2 regions of the Shinella oryzae genome follow, and region 1 is predicted to be linked to the other one. Evidence: riboswitches for the same ligand, from Rfam matches in the RefSeq annotation. Region 1 holds a riboswitch; the other holds the start of a gene.
What was found. A riboswitch is a leader RNA that binds a small molecule or an ion and turns the genes downstream of it on or off. The one in region 1 is predicted to bind FMN.

Region 1 (7,834 bases):
CGCCATGCTGCTCTGCTCGTCCATGGCCGATCTCGTCGTCGTGCATTCCGGCGGTGGCGGCTATGCCGGCTACATGACGAGCTGCGGCGTGACGCTGGTGGCGGACGGAACGAACGGCGGGGCTGAACGCCTCGAACATGCCCTGACCAACGACACCTCGCTCGGCGTGATCCGCTATGCGGATGCGGGCTATGACGAGTCGTTCGACGAGATCAAGCGGAAGGGCATCGGCCATATCGCGCCGGGATGATGTGGCATGCCTGATCGCCCGGCGTCAGGCTGTTTCGAGAGATTAATAACAATTGTCAGAAAACGCGAGGCATTTCGCCTTAAGTGACTGAAATGTCTCAGTCAGCTGTAAACGTTGCATTTAACATTTCGCGGTAATCTTCCGTTAGTAATTCCGTCCCTGCAGCGAGAGGGCGGGCTCCGGTTAGTTTTGCGTGCGAGTGCCTATGCGTCTTTCGATCCTTACGGCGGCCCTCCTTGGCTGTGTTACCCTGGCGGGCTGCGCGTCGAGCGCAGGTCCCGAAACGGTCCTGTCCATCAAGCCGTCGCGCGAGACGACGAGTTCGGTCAAGGCGACCGGGCCGGTGCCGGAAGTGGCGGTCGGCCAGGGCAAGGTGAAGGCCGAAGGTGCGAGCGAAATGCTCGCCTGGGCCGGGCCGGTGCCTGAAACCCATGCCTTCGAAGCCGTTGCCGAGAAGGCGGTGCGTCCTACCGCGCGTCCCGAAGAGGGCGCGGTAACGGCCGAGATGCCGTCCATCGGGAAGCTCGGCAAGCGCTCACGCATCTACAGCCAGCAGTTCCGCGATGCCAAGCCGATCAATTTCGGCAAGCGCGCGCCCAAGCACTACCAGGTCCACGGTGTCGACGTTTCGCGCTGGCAGGGCGATATCGACTGGGTGAAGCTGCGCACGCAGGGCGCCAACTTCGCCTTCATCAAGGCCACCGACGGCGGCGACCACACCGACCCGATGTTCCGTCACAACTGGCGCGCCGCCAAGGAGGCGGGCATCCGCCGCGGCGCCTATCACTTCTTCTACTGGTGCCGCGTGGCCAGCGAGCAGGCGGACTGGTTCATCCGCAACGTGCCGAAGGACCCGGACGCGCTGCCGCCCGTCATCGACGCCGAATACAACGGTGAATCGAAGTGCAAGCGCCGCCTGACGCGTGCGCAGTATGTCGAGAAGATCCGTGTCTTCGCCGAGCGGCTGGAGCGCCATTACGGCAAGCGGCCGATCATCTATACCGCACCGGACTTCTACGCCGACAACCTGTCGGGCGAGCTGAAGGAATATCCGTTCTGGCTGCGCTCGGTCGCCGCCCATCCGTCGGTGCGTTACCCGAACCGCCGCTGGCTGTTCTGGCAGTATTCCGGCTCGGGCCTGTCGCACGGCGTGAGCGGCAAGATCGATCTCAACGTCTTCGTCGGCAGTGAGAACGACTGGCACAACTGGCTTGCCGGCCAGTCGACCTGACCGTTTTGCGGCCGCTGCCGTGTCGTGACGGCAACGGCCGCGACGGTAACGCTGTGCATCCCGAAGATGTGATCTTCCAATCGCTTGCCGCCGGCATCGCCGTTGGCTAGCGATCCTGCATCCATACGGGATTTGCAGGAGTTGTTTCCAGAAATGTCTGAGATCGGTGTCTTGTCGCGCAGGGCCTTCCTCATGGGGGCTGCAGCGACGCTGGCGGGGTGCGCAACCACACAAGGCGGCGTGAAGAATGTGCCCGTTCCGCAGAAGGTCAGCTACCCGATCGTCCCGGCGACGGACGAGGAGCTTGCCGCGCGCTATGCGGCCGTCGAGGATGGCGGACATCTCATTCCCGCGATCCCCTACAAGGAGATCGACCCGAAATACTATCGCCAGCGCGTGAAGGATCCGACCGGCGAAGCACCGGGCACCGTCGTGGTGGATACGCCCGGCCGCTTCCTCTACCTGGTCGAGCCCGGCGGTACGGCGATGCGTTACGGTGTCGGTATCGGCCGCGACGGCTTTGCCTGGGAGGGCGAGGGCATCATCCACTGGCGCCAGCCCTGGCCGCGCTGGAAGGTGCCGGCCGACATGATCGCGCGCACGCCGAGCCTTGCCCGATATTCGGTCGAGAATGGCGGCATGGATCCCGGCATCAAGAACCCGCTCGGCGCGCGGGCGCTCTATATCTTCCAGGACGGGAAGGACACGCTCTACCGCCTGCACGGCTCGCCGGAATGGAAATCGATCGGCAAGGCGACCTCGTCGGGCTGCGTGCGGCTCGTCAATCAGGACGTGATCGATCTCTACAAGCGCGTGCCCTATCACGCGCGCATCGTCGTGCATCAGGGGCCGCTGGGCTCGGTCTGAGGCCGCCTGCGGCTCAGGCCGCCTTGAACCGCGCCATAATCTCGGCGCGGGCCGGATCCGTGAGCGTGACGGCGGCGCCGAATTCGAGCGGCGTGAGCGCGGCCTCGTCGGGATAGACGATCCTGTTGCCGGTGATTTCGGCCGGCAGCAGGGCGACGACGCGGCTGTCGGTGGCCGGCGTGCCATTGGCGATATGTTCGCGCACCGCCTTCTGCGGGTCCATCAGGAAGTTCAACAGCGCGTAGCCGGCTGGCTTGTTGGGCGCATTCTTCGGAATGGCGTAGAAATCCGACCAGATCTCCCCACCATCAGAACCGAGGGTGAAGGCGATCTCGGGCACGTCGCGACTGAGCTGCGCGCCGTCATTGGTCCAGCACATGGTCATCCAGGCATCGGTGCCGCGCATGGCGGGCTGATAGTCGCTGGTGACGGCATAGAGATGCGGCTTGACCTCAAGCAACAGTTCCCCCGCCTTGGCAAGCTCCTCGGGCTTCACCGAGTTGAAGGAGAAGCCGAGCGAGACGAGGGCGTTGCCGATGGCGGTGAGCTGGTAGTCGTGCACGATCGCGCGGCCGTCCGCCTCGTCCATGGCGGCCGCGAAAAACTCCTTCCAGCTCGTGACCTTCACCTTGTCCGTGTTGTAGGCGATGCCGGTCGTGCCCCAGTTCTTCGGCAGCGCAAAGACCTTGCCCTCGGCGGTACCCTGGCTGGTGAAGCGGGCATTTTGGGTGCCTGCATCGAAATTCGGCAGGCGGGACAGGTCGATCGGTTCGATCAGCCCGAGGCGGGCATAGGTGGAGATCGTGTAGTTGGTCGGCACGAACAGGTCCCATCGGGCGCTGTCGGCCCGCAGCGCCTCCAGCATCTCCTCGTTCGAACCGAAGATGTTCACCTCTACCGCGACGCCCGTGGCAGCGGTGAAGGCCTCGAACGTCGCCGGGTCGTGATAGTTCGGCCATGTCGCGATCGACATGCTCGATCCAAGATCGTCGCTCGCATGGGCGGCCGATGAGAACCCCGCCTGGCGGGCGAGAACGGCGGCGGCGAGGCCGAGGCCGGTTACTCCCAGGAAATGGCGGCGGGTGATCGAACCGCGCTTGAGGCGCATGAAGGTGTCCGTCAGCGCGCCGGCCTCCATCGCGTCATGTTTGCTGAACCGTTTCGACATCGCGCTGTTCCCCTGCCGTTAAGTCGGCCTCGTTGCCACGGGCCGGAAGGACGGGCATGCCGGTGGCCGCCGGAAATGAGCCCGCGCAACAGGCGGTCGTGCGCATGGTAAGCCGGGAGAGGTGATTTATCCGTAAATCGCGCACCCCCAACATTGGGACTTGTGCGGTGCATCGGGCATGCGGGCGGGATCGTCCGGCACGGCAGCGCGCCATGCTGGGACCATAGCAAACCCGGCCGGCGCCGGGTCTGCTCTTGTCATTTCAACGCGTTATCGCCATGCGCTGGCAGGACGATTCCGCTCGTTGAGGCATCGATTCAAGCGACGGCGGCGAGAGCGGCCTGCGCGCGGGCGTCGATGATCTGGCGCGCGGCGTTGGCGGCTTCCTTGCCCTTGATGACGAAATGGTCGCGGAAGAAGGCGATATGCGCTTCCGATTCCTGGAAGTTGTGCGGCGTCAGCACGGCAGAGAGAACCGGCACATTGGTATCGAGGCCGACGCGCACGATGGCATCCACCACGGTGCCGGCGACGAAATCGTGGCGGTAGATGCCGCCGTCGACGACGAGCGCGACGCCGAGAATGGCGGCATATTTGCCGGTGCGGGCGAGCAGCTGGGCATGGAGCGGAATTTCAAGCGCGCCCGGCACGTCGATCACGTCGACATCCTCGGCGCGGCCGCCAAGCGCTTTCCATTCGGCGACGAAAGAATCGACCGCCTGATCGACGATGCCGGCGTGCCAGCGGGCGCGGATGACGGCGATACGGGAGGAGGGGGTGGCATTCGCATTCATGTCTAGGCCTTTCAAGGGTTGAGCCATTTTTCAACGGTCCCCTTGGGCGAACATGCAAGCTCTCCGCCAGCGCGGCGGTGGTCCTGCTTGCCCTCTTTCATCCGGACTGTGACCGTCGGCTCCGGCATCGCACCGGATCTGCTGACCCTCCCATTCGCGGAAGGCGCTCGCGGGCTCCCGGATTGCTCCGGATACCGCCGGTGGGGAGTTTCACCCCGCCCTGAGAACATCAGGACCATAACGGGCAAACGCCCGCGGATCAAATCCGCGGGCGACGCAAAGAGCGACTTTCACGACAGAATTTTCCAACCTTCGCTGGAAGGCTGGAATGAACGGCTAGTCGCGGATGATGAGCAGGTCGCTCGCCACGAAACGCAGCGTGACCGTCTCGCCCACCACCGGGGGCACGAGGCCCGGGCTGTTGAACATGTCGAAGGAGATGATGCTTTCGCCGACCTTCATGCGGGTTCGGATGACCGAGCCCAGGAAGTTGGTGGAGACCACCTCGCCGGACAGCGCGGTATCGCCCTTAGCACCCGGCGCGATCGACCCGGCCTCGGGACGCAGCGCCAGCGAGATCGTGTCATCCGCCTTCACGTCGCCGAGCGGCTCGCGCAGGGTGACGCCCTGGTCGCCGATCGACACGCGGTTGGCGGCGGGATCGACGACCTTCGCCTCGATGAGGTTCAGCGTGCCGACGAAGTTGGCGACGAAGCGCGTGGCGGGGCGGTTGTAGATATCGGCGGGCGCGCCGATCTGGTCTGCGCGGCCGGCATTCATGACCACGATGCGGTCTGAGATCGACAGCGCCTCTTCCTGGTCGTGCGTAACGAAGACGGTGGTGATGCCGAGCTGCTGCTGGATCATGCGGATCTCTTCGCGCAGCGACACGCGGATCTTGGCGTCGAGGGCCGACAGCGGCTCGTCGAGCAGCAGGACCTGCGGCTTCGGCGCGAGCGCGCGGGCGAGCGCCACGCGCTGCTGCTGGCCGCCCGACATCTGGTAGGGGTAGCGGTCGGCGAGGTGGTCGAGCTTGATGAGGCCGAGCATCTCCTTGACGCGCTGGTCGATCTCCGCCTTGGGACGACCGGCGACCTTGAGGCCGAAGGCGACGTTTTCGGCGACGTTCATGTTTGGGAAGAGCGCATAGGCCTGGAAGACCATGCCGATGTTGCGCTGGTTGGGGCGCAGGTTCGCCTGGCTCTTGCCGTTGATGGTGATGGTGCCGCCGGAGGGCGTCTCGAAACCGGCGATCATGCGCAGCACCGTGGTCTTGCCGCAGCCGGACGGACCGAGGAACGAGATGAACTCGCCCTTCTCGATGGACATGTTGAAATCCTTGACGACCTGGACGGGGCCGAACGATTTCTGAAGGCTGGTGAGGGTCAGGAAGCTCATAAGGGGTCCTTAGGCGGCGCTTTGCGCGCCCTTCTGGAAACGGGAGACAAGCTGGATCAGGCCGAGGCAGCCCCAGGTGATGCCGAAGGCGATCACGGCAAGAGCCGCCGGCTCGTAGGCCCGGTTGGCGCCGAGCAGCTGCATGTAGGGTCCGAACGCCGGGCGGTTCAGAAGAGCCGCCATGGTGAACTCGCCGATGACGATGGCGAAGGTCAGGAAGGCGCCCGAGAGAACCGCGACCAGCACATTGGGCAGGATGATCTTGGCGAGGATCGTCGTCCAGCCGGCGCCGAGGCTCTGGGCGGCCTCCGTCAGCGTTGCGATGTCGATGGCGCGCAGGCCGGTGTCGACGGAACGGTACATGTAGGGCAGGGCCAGCGTCGCATAGCCGAACATCAGGAGGATGTTCGTGCCGGTCGCGCTGCCTGTCAGCGGCAGCCAGCTCGAGGTGTTGTAGAGCCTGATATAGCCGAAGACGATGACGATGGCCGGGATGACCAGCGGCAGGAGCGTGACGAATTCAACATAGGGGCGCAGGCCCGGAAGCTTCAGGCGGATCCAGTAGGCCGTCGGCACGACGAGCAGCACGCCGAAGGCGATGGTGAACAGCGCCATCACCACCGAGTAGGTGAAGGTTTCCTGGAAACGCGGATCGCTGAGGACGACGGCATAGGCATCGAACGAATAGGAGCCGCGCCGCATCTTGAGCGAAAAATTGGTCATGCCGACCAGCGGGAGAAGGAAATAGAGCAGCCCGAAGATGAGGGCGCCCCAGGCCCAGAACCTTTTCATTTCAGCCACCTTTCACTGCGGGCGCGAAGCCAGATGTAGATGGCGTTGGCGACACCGGTCACGACGATCATGCCGAAGGCGAGGGCATAGCCGAGATGCGGGTTGCCGAGCACATCGCCGCGGATCTGGGCGAAGAGCAGGATCGGCGCGATGTTGAGCGACGAGCCGGTGAGCGCCATGGCGGTGGCAACGGCGCCGAAGGCATTCGCGAACAGCAGTGCGAAGGCGCCGAGAAGAGAAGGCAGCAGGATGGGGAAGGCGACGTAGCGCCAGTATTGCGTGCCGGAAGCTCCCAGGATGTCCGCCGCTTCGCGCCACTCGCGTCTCAGCCCGTCGAGAGCGGGCGTGATGATGAGAATCATCAGCGGAATCTGGAAGAAGAGATAGGTTACCGTCAGGCCCCAGAAGGAGATGAGGTTGAAACCCAGCAGGCGCAGGTCCACACCGATCTGTGTCTTGAGGAAGACCGTCAGGATGCCGACGGGTCCGAGTGTCGCCAGGAAGGCGAAGGCCAGGGGGACGCCGGCAAAATTCGAGGCCACGCCGGAGAATGTCATCAGCGGGCCGCGGATGCGTTTCGGGAGCCCGCCGAGAACCACGCCATGAGCGACGGCGAAACCGATCAGGCCGCCGAGCGATGCCGAGGCGAGGCTGATCTTGATCGACACCCAGAAGGACGAAAGGATCGACGGGGTGAAAAGCCCGCGGATATTTTCGAGCGTGACGCTGCCATCCACCTTCTGGAAAGCCCCGATGACGATGTGCATCGTCGGCAAGATCAGGAACAGAAGGACGAAGATCGCGAAAGGTGCCGCGCCCAGCCAATGAAACGGCAGGCGGAGGGGCCTATGGCTGGCCGGTTGCGCGATGGCGGCAGGGTCTGAAGACATCAGGATCGCCTTGTCGAGGTTGTCTTGCGGGCGTGGCATCGCCGCCCCGGACCTTGCCGGCGCGGCGATGCCACCAGGTCACGTCACTGCACGTTCGCGCCGACCGTGGCATCCCAGCCGCCGGTCACCGCCGCCTTGTTCGCGTCGACTTCCTCCAGCGTCGGGAAGTAGGCCTTTTCGTACGAGGCCGCCGGCGGCAGGGCGTCGATCAGGTCCTGCGGAACCTTGCCGGCCTTGACCATGGCGTTGAAGCGTGCCGGATGGCAGTAACCCTTCAGCCAGCCGAGCTGACCTTCGTCGGAATAGAGGTGCTCCATCCACAGCTTGGCAGCGTTCGGGTGCGGCGCATAGGCCGAAATGCCCTGAACGTAGACGCCGGCGAGAACGCCGGATGCGGGAACGACGACCTCGGTCGGCGGGTTGCCGTTGAGTGTCTTGGCCCAG
Region 2 (7,834 bases), on a different replicon from region 1:
GGCTTTGCGACGATGGCGCGGGCGATCTCCACCTTCTTCTGAACGCCATAGGGCAAAGTGCCGACGACAGTTTCGGCATGTTTCTCAAGGTCGAACAGCTTCAGCACATCCAGAGCCCGCGCGCGAAACGCCTTCTCCTGCGAGAGCGCACGCGGCAGCCGGAACGCCTCCTCGACCAGCGTCACGCGGGACTTGCGCGACAGGCCGGCAATGACATTGTCCAGCACGCTCATGCCGGAAAACAGCGCATTGTTCTGGAAACCCCGGCCGATTCCGCGCCGCGCGGCCTCGAGCGGCTGCATGCGCCGGAAGTGTTCGCCCTCAAACACGATCTCGCCGGAATCCGGTATATAGACGCCGTTCAGAATGTTCAGCAGAGAGCTCTTTCCAGCGCCATTCGGACCGATCAGAGCGCAGATTTCACGGCGCTCGACCTGAAAGGACAGGTCCGAAATCGCCTTGACGCCCTTGAAGGAGAGCGAGACGTTTCTGACTTCCAGGGCGGGACCAGCTGAAGTGGTCATCGTATCATGCTCCTCATTGCGTCCTGACGCACACAGGCCCGCGCTCGCCCGATCGGTGACGGGGCGTCCGGTCCGTATGCTGGGAAGGGTTGGCGGCTACGGCCGCGCGTAAAACTAGATCGGCGTCATGCAGCCTCGCCGGCGGCGGCATCCGCCTCCTCGCGCTTCACCCGCTCGATATCGCGGAAGCGATGGGCGGGGTGGCTTTCCGGAAGGTACGGGCCATCGCCGAAAAGCTTTTCGCGAAGCGTGCCGTCCCGGTAACCGGTGGCGTAGACACCGCGCTTCTGGAGCTCCGGTACGAGATAACCGATCACATCGGCAAAGGTCTCGTGTGCGAGGGCATAGGCCAGGTTGAAACCGTCGATATCGGTCTCTTCCACCCATTCCTGCAACAGGTCGGCAACCGTCGCGGCGGACCCTACAAACAACGGCCCGAGACCGCCGATGCCGCCCCACTTCGCTAGTTCCTCGATCGTCCAGACCTTGTCGCCTTCCGACAGGTGCTCGACGGCCGAGATGATGGCGTTCGTCTTGACCTTCTTGACCGTGTCGGCGGGCTTGTAGTGACCGAAATCGATGCCCGTCCATCCGGACATCAGCACCAGCGCACCGTCATACGAGGCATACCTCGCGTATTCTTCGTATTTCGCCCGCGCTTTCGCATCGGTTTCGTCGACGATGATCGTCGCCATCGCATAGATCAGCACCTTCTTCGGGTCGCGGCCCTGCGCGGCGGCGCGCTGTCGGATATCGGACACATAGGCCCGCGTCGCATCCTTGAGCGGTGTCGAAATGAAGACGCATTCCGCATGGCCTGCCGCGAACTGCTTGCCCGCGCCCGATGCGCCGGCCTGGAAAAGAACCGGCGTGCGCTGTGGCGACGGTTCGCTCAGATGATACCCGGGGACCTCGAAATATCTGCCCTTGTGGCCGATCTCGTGAATCTTCGTGGGGTCGGCGAAGATGCCGCGCTCCTTGTCCCTGACAACAGCGCCCTCTTCCCAGCTGCCCTCGAGGAGCTTGTAGAGCACCTCGACATACTCGGTCGCCACATCATAGCGGTTGTCATGGGAGCGAAGCCCGCCTTGTCCGACATTCTTTGCACCGCTCTCGAGGTAGGAGGTCACGATGTTCCAGCCGACACGACCCTTCGTGTGGTGGTCTGCCGTCGAGAGGCGCCGCGCGAACGTGTAAGGGTGTTCGAAGGAGGTCGATGCGGTAATGCCGATCCCGAGATGCTTGGTCGCCTGGGCGATGGGATTGGCCAATTGCAGCGGATCATTGACGGGGATCTGCACGCCCTGGAGCAGGGCATTGTCCAAATTGCCCTTGTAGACATCATAATAGCCTACGACGTCGGCGATAAACACGGATTCGAAGAACCCGGTTTCAAGGAGCTTCGCGAGATCCGTCCAATAGTCGAGATCCTTGTATTCCCAGGAGCGGTCGCGCGGATGACGCCATAGGCCGGGGGATTGGTGCCCCACGCAATTCATCTCGAAGGCATTGAATCGTATCGTCTTGCTCATGAAGTCTCGTCCGTTTGGCTGGACGAGACATTATGATCCCAAAACGATGCCGGACAGGCATTCTATATTTTTTATAGAATTTATCTTGAAACAAATTTCCGCTGCGCTTCAGGCCCAGGGTGCCGGCCTTTCACCAAGCCGATACCCTGCGTTCAAAGCCCTTCGTCGTTGACTTAGCAGAGACCCGATCAAGCCGCGTTCGCGGACGCGTCGGATTGGCGTGCCTCGATGAAGCCGATCAGATCCTCGACGCTGATGAGCGGCAGTTGATGCTGTTCTGCGAAGGCGATCAGCTCCGGCAGGCGCGCCATGGTGCCGTCGTCGTTGGCGACCTCGCAGATCACACCCGACGGCACCTTGCCAGCGAGACGCGCGAGATCGACGGCGGCTTCCGTGTGGCCCGGTCGGCCGCGCACGCCGCGCGGATGAGCGCGCAGCGGGAATATGTGGCCCGGTCGTGCAAAATCCTGCGGCCGTGCGGCGGGATCCATCAGCGCCTTGACGGTTATCGCCCGATCAGCCGCCGAAATACCCGTCGTCGTGCCGGAAAGATAATCGACGGAGACGGTGAAGGCGGTCTGGAGATACTCCGTGTTCTGGGGAACCATCAGCGGAATGTCGAGCGCATCGAGACGCTCGCCCTCCATCGCCACGCAGATGAGGCCGCGGGCGTGTTTCATCATGAACGCGATGATCTCGGGCGTCACCGCCTCCGAGGCGACGATGATGTCACCCTCGTTTTCACGGTTTTCGTCGTCGACGACCACGATCATGCCACCACGTGCCAAGGCCGCGATTGCGTCTTCAATTTTCGACAGTGCCATTTCATTGCCTTTCAAGGGTTGCCGTAGCGGCGATTCATCCCTTGGGCGAACAGGCCTGCATCCGCGCAGACGAGCGGTTTTGCAGACATGCCCTCTTCCATCCGGACTTTAACCGTCGGCTCCGGCATCGCACCGGATCTGCTGACCCCTTCATTCGCGAAAGGCGCTCGCGGGCTCCGGGCTCTCGCCCGATACCGCCGGTGGGGAATTTCACCCCGCCCTGAGAACATCTCTAGATAAGGAATTTTGATAGGAAAATGCAAGAGCGGCGTTAGGTATCACCGATCTAATTGTCCCGCAGGCCACCCGCCGCCCGCAGAACGACCAGCCAGTCCGTGGCGCTGGATGCTCTCGAGGATGTCGGCACCACCAGTCGTCGCAGGTCGGCTTCAGGCTCCGTGGCGGCGAGTGCACCGGTCGCGGGATCGTACCATTCGACGGCGTCGGTCGCGGCCGCCAGGACCGCAGGGTCGAGATCGAGCGCGGCGACGCCCTGGACGTAGGCGGCGGCAAAGGTTCCATCGCCTGCGACGGCGAATATGGCATTGGCGGACGGTATGCCTTCGATATGACGCACGAACCGCCCGTCGTCCGGTTTCAGTTTCCACCAGTCGAAGCGCTCGAACAGGCCCGCCAGATGGCCGATGCTCTTTGCCCCTTCGCTATCGAGTGCCTGCCGCCATCCCTCCGGCGTGTCGTAGAGAGCGGGGCCGCTGAAATGCCAGACGGGGTTGTTGCCGAAAACCTGGCCGCTCGCACCCGACAGAAGCGCACCATAGGCGATCTTGCGGATTTCGGCCGCCTTGACCCCATGCTCTCCTTCATAGCGCGACTCGATCATGAAGAACGGCCGGTGCGGCCCGGCCCGATAGCGTGCCTGCACGGCGGCCGCGACATCCTCGTAGGTGTAGACCGTATCGATGGACAGCCATTTCGCATCGGGCCAATAGGCGGCCGTCGCGCTGTCGCGATTGCCGTGGACGGTCTGCATCGCGCCCGGCGCCCCCTCCTCGATGCCCAGCGCCAATGCATCGACCAGCGCACGGTCCGGTGGATCGTAGTCACCGCCCTGCACCCAGATGATGTTGGGATAGCGGGCATAGCGCTTGCCGATATAGCGCCCGTAAGCACGCAAGGTCTCCGGCCCCGCCGCCGCCATCTCCGCATACCAGCCCTGTGGCCCACCGTTCGCACCGGTATAGGCCGGTGCCAGCAGCACCAGCATGCCGGCCCGAAGCGCGGCATCAAGGACGTGCTCGGCATCGGCGAAATAGCGATCATTCGGTCGCGCGAAGTCACCCGGCGCCAGGAAAGGCGCGACGCCGGCTGCGTTATTCGGCGCGTTGCGCGCGAATTCATGCTCGATCAGCGAGACCAGGATGGTGTTGAACCCTCGCGCCTTTCGATCGGCAATGTAGAGATCGGCATCCTCGGGCGGAAGATCGGCGATCAGCGACCAGGCCGCATCGCCTGTGATGAGGAACGGCTTTCCGGCCGCATCCTCCAGATATGTGCCTAAAGCGGCGATGCGCAGGGGAAAGCGCGCCTCGGCACCGGCTGGCATGACGCGACCGGCCAGCAACATGAGGCCGATCAGTAGGGTAAAACCAATGGTCCGCATCTTCCCTGTTCCTTGTTGGATACCATGGCTCAAAGCCGCTCCCGGACACCCCGCAGCCAGTTCTTCAGCGGCCGCGGCAGAAAGGTGCGCAGGCCGGCACGCAGCCCGCGCGGTATCGACCAACCGTCGATCGAAAGGGGTGCGGCGATTGATGGCGGGTCTGCCGCGATCCCGCGCAATATCGTGGCGTAGCCGGCCGCCATGTGCTCCACCGTGAAAGCGCCTTCGACCTTGCGACGCGCAGCGACCGAGAGGCTACAAAGCTGCGCACGATCCGTGTCGAGAGTGCGAACGGTCTCGGCAGCACTGGCGGTATGGCCGACCGGGAAAAGCAGCCCGTCACGGCCATGCTCCACGATCATGTCGGTAACGCCGCGAAGCCGCGAGGCGACCGGCACGCATCCCGCCGCCATGGCCTCCACCAGCGCCATCGGCAATCCTTCGTAGCGCGATGGCATGAGGAAGATATCATGGCGCGCCAGCAGCGCGGGCACGGCTTGCGTCGCAACGGCTCCGGCATAAACGATCCGCGGCGCCCGTTCCGGCATCGCAGCCTTCAATCGTTTGAGATCGGGGCCGTCGCCGGCGATGGTCAGGGTCGATGATGCCGGCAGCCGCGCCAGGATGTCGGGCAGCCAGAACACACCTTTGGAGGCGTCCTCGATCCGTCCGAGAAAAAGAAGGCGAAGTCCCTGCCCGCTCGGTCGTGGCGACCGTCCGGTTTCGGGGAAAGCATCCAGCGCAACGGCGTTGGCGATGACGCTGGTGCGCCCGGCGGGGAAGTGATGGCGCTTCACAAGATCATCGCGGCAGCGCTGCGACACGCAGACCGTCGCATGCACATGAGGCCGGATCGCCTCGGCCGCCGCATAGGTTCCCGGCGTGATGTTGTGTACGACCATCAGGCGAATGAGATCGGCGGGAAGATAGCGCACGATATTGGTCTGTATGCGGTCGCTGAGCACATTGACCACCACGCCGTCAAACCCGCCCGCAAGGATCGCCCTCTCCAATAGGCGCGCGGCGGCCCTGTCGTCCACCTGGGACGGTACCTCCACGAGCGTGCCGAATGCCGCTTCCTGCTCCAGTCCTGAAGCAAGCCCTTGGCCCGCCGGCGCGAGGCCGAGCCAGCAAAGCTCGATCCCGTGCGGGGCGAGACCCGCACGCAGGTTTCTGAACACGGTGTAGGTGCCGCCGAGATGCGGCAGGACGAAATAGGCGATCTTCATGGCGGCCCTCTGCTTCTTTTGTAAGCCGGATGGGTCATGGGAGAAGCTGGGCGTTGGAGGCCGCGGGCGGCTCTTGGCAGGAGATGGCCTGCTTTCTACCTCTTTCGGCGCAGGTCCTGTCTCCGAATATCGGCGTTTTCCGCACTGCATCACGGCGCGATAGTGCGGCCGCTTGACTGTCCTTTCAACGCATACTCGACAGCGGCGGACGCTCCATGAAAATCGCCTTGCTTGGGCAATTCGGGTCCGGAAACTCGGGAAATGACGGCTCGCTTGAGGCGATGCTCGGCTTTCTGCGCGGAGCGCTTCCCGATGCGAACCTGTTATGCGTCTGCTCCAATCCGGCAGCGATCCGCGAACGGTTCAGACTTGACGTGATCGGCCTGCGCGCCCGCAGGGCCTCTGTCTCACGAACGCGGCGCTGGCTCGAAAGTGGGCTGGGGCGCAATTTCAGCCGGCTCGTCAGCCTTGCCTCGATCCTGCGCATAATGGGCGATGTCGATGTGATGGTGATCCCCGGGACGGGTATCCTTGATGACTTCCAGGAGTCGCCTTTCGGCTGGCCGTTCATCGTTTACTGGTGGTGCCTTGCCGCCAGGCTGCGCGGCGCCCGCATCGCCTTCGTCAGCATCGGTGCCGGCCCGATCCGCGGCGCGCTCAGTCGCTGGTTCCTCACATCGGCCGCGCGCATGGCCACCTATCGCTCTTACCGCGATGACTTTTCCCTGCGCTACGTCCGGGGCCTGGGCATCGACACCGCGCCCGACCATCGCTTTCCCGATCTTGCCTTCGGGCTGCAGGCGCCGGCGCAATCCGACGCCCTGCGTGACCGGCAGAAGCCTGCAACGATCGGCATCGGCGTCATGCGATATCGCGGATGGGAGCGTAATCATGCCGACGCGGAGGCCATCTACGCCACCTATGTCGAGAAGATCGCGGAGGTCGCACGCCGGCTCCTGGATGACGGCCACTACATACGCCTCTTCATGGGCGACACATCGGATGAAAAGGCGCTCGACGATATCCTTGCCGCCCTTCCGGAAACCGGCAGCCGCGGGCGGCTTTCGGTGGCCCGTACGTCCTCGCTGCAAGCGGTCATGGATGAGGTCTTGAAGGTCGATGTCGCCATCGTTTCGCGCTTTCACAATTTGCTCTGCGCCCTCAAGCTCAATCGCCCTGCCCTGTCGCTTGGATATGCGGAGAAGAATGACGAGCTGATGGCCGCATTCGACCGCGCCGAATTCTGCCAGCATATCGAGCGCTTCGACGTGGAGCTGGTGCTGCGACAGGTGGACATGGTTCTGGACGACCTCACCGCCGCCGGAAACGTCATCGCCCGGCACAACACGGCAATTCGTGCCGAACTCGTGCGTCAGCAGAATCTGCTTCTCGCACAAGTGCTGATCGGTCGGCACGGCAAGACCCTACCACTTGTACAGGATGCCCTACGCTGAATGGACAAGTGGGCATCGTCGCGCGTGCGCCTATCCTGCTTGCAACCATCGGAATGAACCTCGTGATCCAGACACCGCAGACCTCCAGCCATTTCCCGAAAGTGTGAGCCGCATGGTCCGACGCGCGTATATGATGGCATCGCTGGAGCAGTATTTCGCGCTCCTGATCAATTTTACCGTGCTGGTGATCATGGCCCGCATCCTGACGCCCGGCGAGATCGGCGAGGCCGTGACGGGCCTGGCTATCGCCGTCGTCGCCTTCTCCGCGCGCGAATTCGTCACGTCCGAATTCCTCATCCAGCGCGGCACGGTGGACGTCGAAACGCTGCGAACCGCGCTGACACTTCAGGTCGCAGTCAGCGTGATGATCGCCGCGGCCCTCGTCGCCCTCTCCGGCCTTATCACCCGCTTCTATGCCGCGCCGGATCTCTCCTTCTTCCTGTCGCTGGCAGCGGTGGCGGGCGTCATCGAGGCGCTCGCCCAGCCCGTTATCGCGCTCCTCCGACGCGAGATGGGCTTCGGTGTGCTCGCCTGCATCCGCACGGCGGTTTCGCTGACCGCGGCACTGTTCACGATCGTGCTAGCCGCCCTTGGCTTCGGCCCCATAGCCTTCGCATGGGGTATGCTCTCGGGATCGTTGATACTGGCAA

Region 2: it holds a riboswitch for FMN, as region 1 does, so the genes downstream of both, ribB (3,4-dihydroxy-2-butanone-4-phosphate synthase) here and K6301_RS09520 (6,7-dimethyl-8-ribityllumazine synthase) in region 1, are expected to answer to the same signal.

The regions. Positions count from the first base shown of each region.
Region 1 is NZ_CP081987.1:1,930,517-1,938,350, reverse strand. Features, by position in the region: gene K6301_RS09540 (thiourocanate hydratase) at 1-250, shown strand, start outside; gene K6301_RS09535 (glycoside hydrolase family 25 protein) at 456-1,481, shown strand; gene K6301_RS09530 (L,D-transpeptidase) at 1,635-2,348, shown strand; gene K6301_RS09525 (ABC transporter substrate-binding protein) at 2,362-3,516, opposite strand; gene K6301_RS09520 (6,7-dimethyl-8-ribityllumazine synthase) at 3,834-4,310, opposite strand; FMN riboswitch at 4,396-4,542, opposite strand; gene K6301_RS09515 (ABC transporter ATP-binding protein) at 4,647-5,708, opposite strand; gene K6301_RS09510 (ABC transporter permease) at 5,718-6,500, opposite strand; gene K6301_RS09505 (ABC transporter permease) at 6,497-7,390, opposite strand; gene K6301_RS09500 (ABC transporter substrate-binding protein) at 7,474-7,834, opposite strand, start outside.
Region 2 is NZ_CP081988.1:493,731-501,564, forward strand. Features, by position in the region: gene K6301_RS18435 (ABC transporter ATP-binding protein) at 1-524, opposite strand, end outside; gene K6301_RS18440 (LLM class flavin-dependent oxidoreductase) at 650-2,056, opposite strand; gene ribB (3,4-dihydroxy-2-butanone-4-phosphate synthase) at 2,245-2,880, opposite strand; FMN riboswitch at 2,966-3,112, opposite strand; gene K6301_RS18450 (glycoside hydrolase family 140 protein) at 3,167-4,501, opposite strand; gene K6301_RS18455 (glycosyltransferase family 4 protein) at 4,531-5,730, opposite strand; gene K6301_RS18460 (polysaccharide pyruvyl transferase family protein) at 5,946-7,184, shown strand; gene K6301_RS18465 (oligosaccharide flippase family protein) at 7,315-7,834, shown strand, end outside.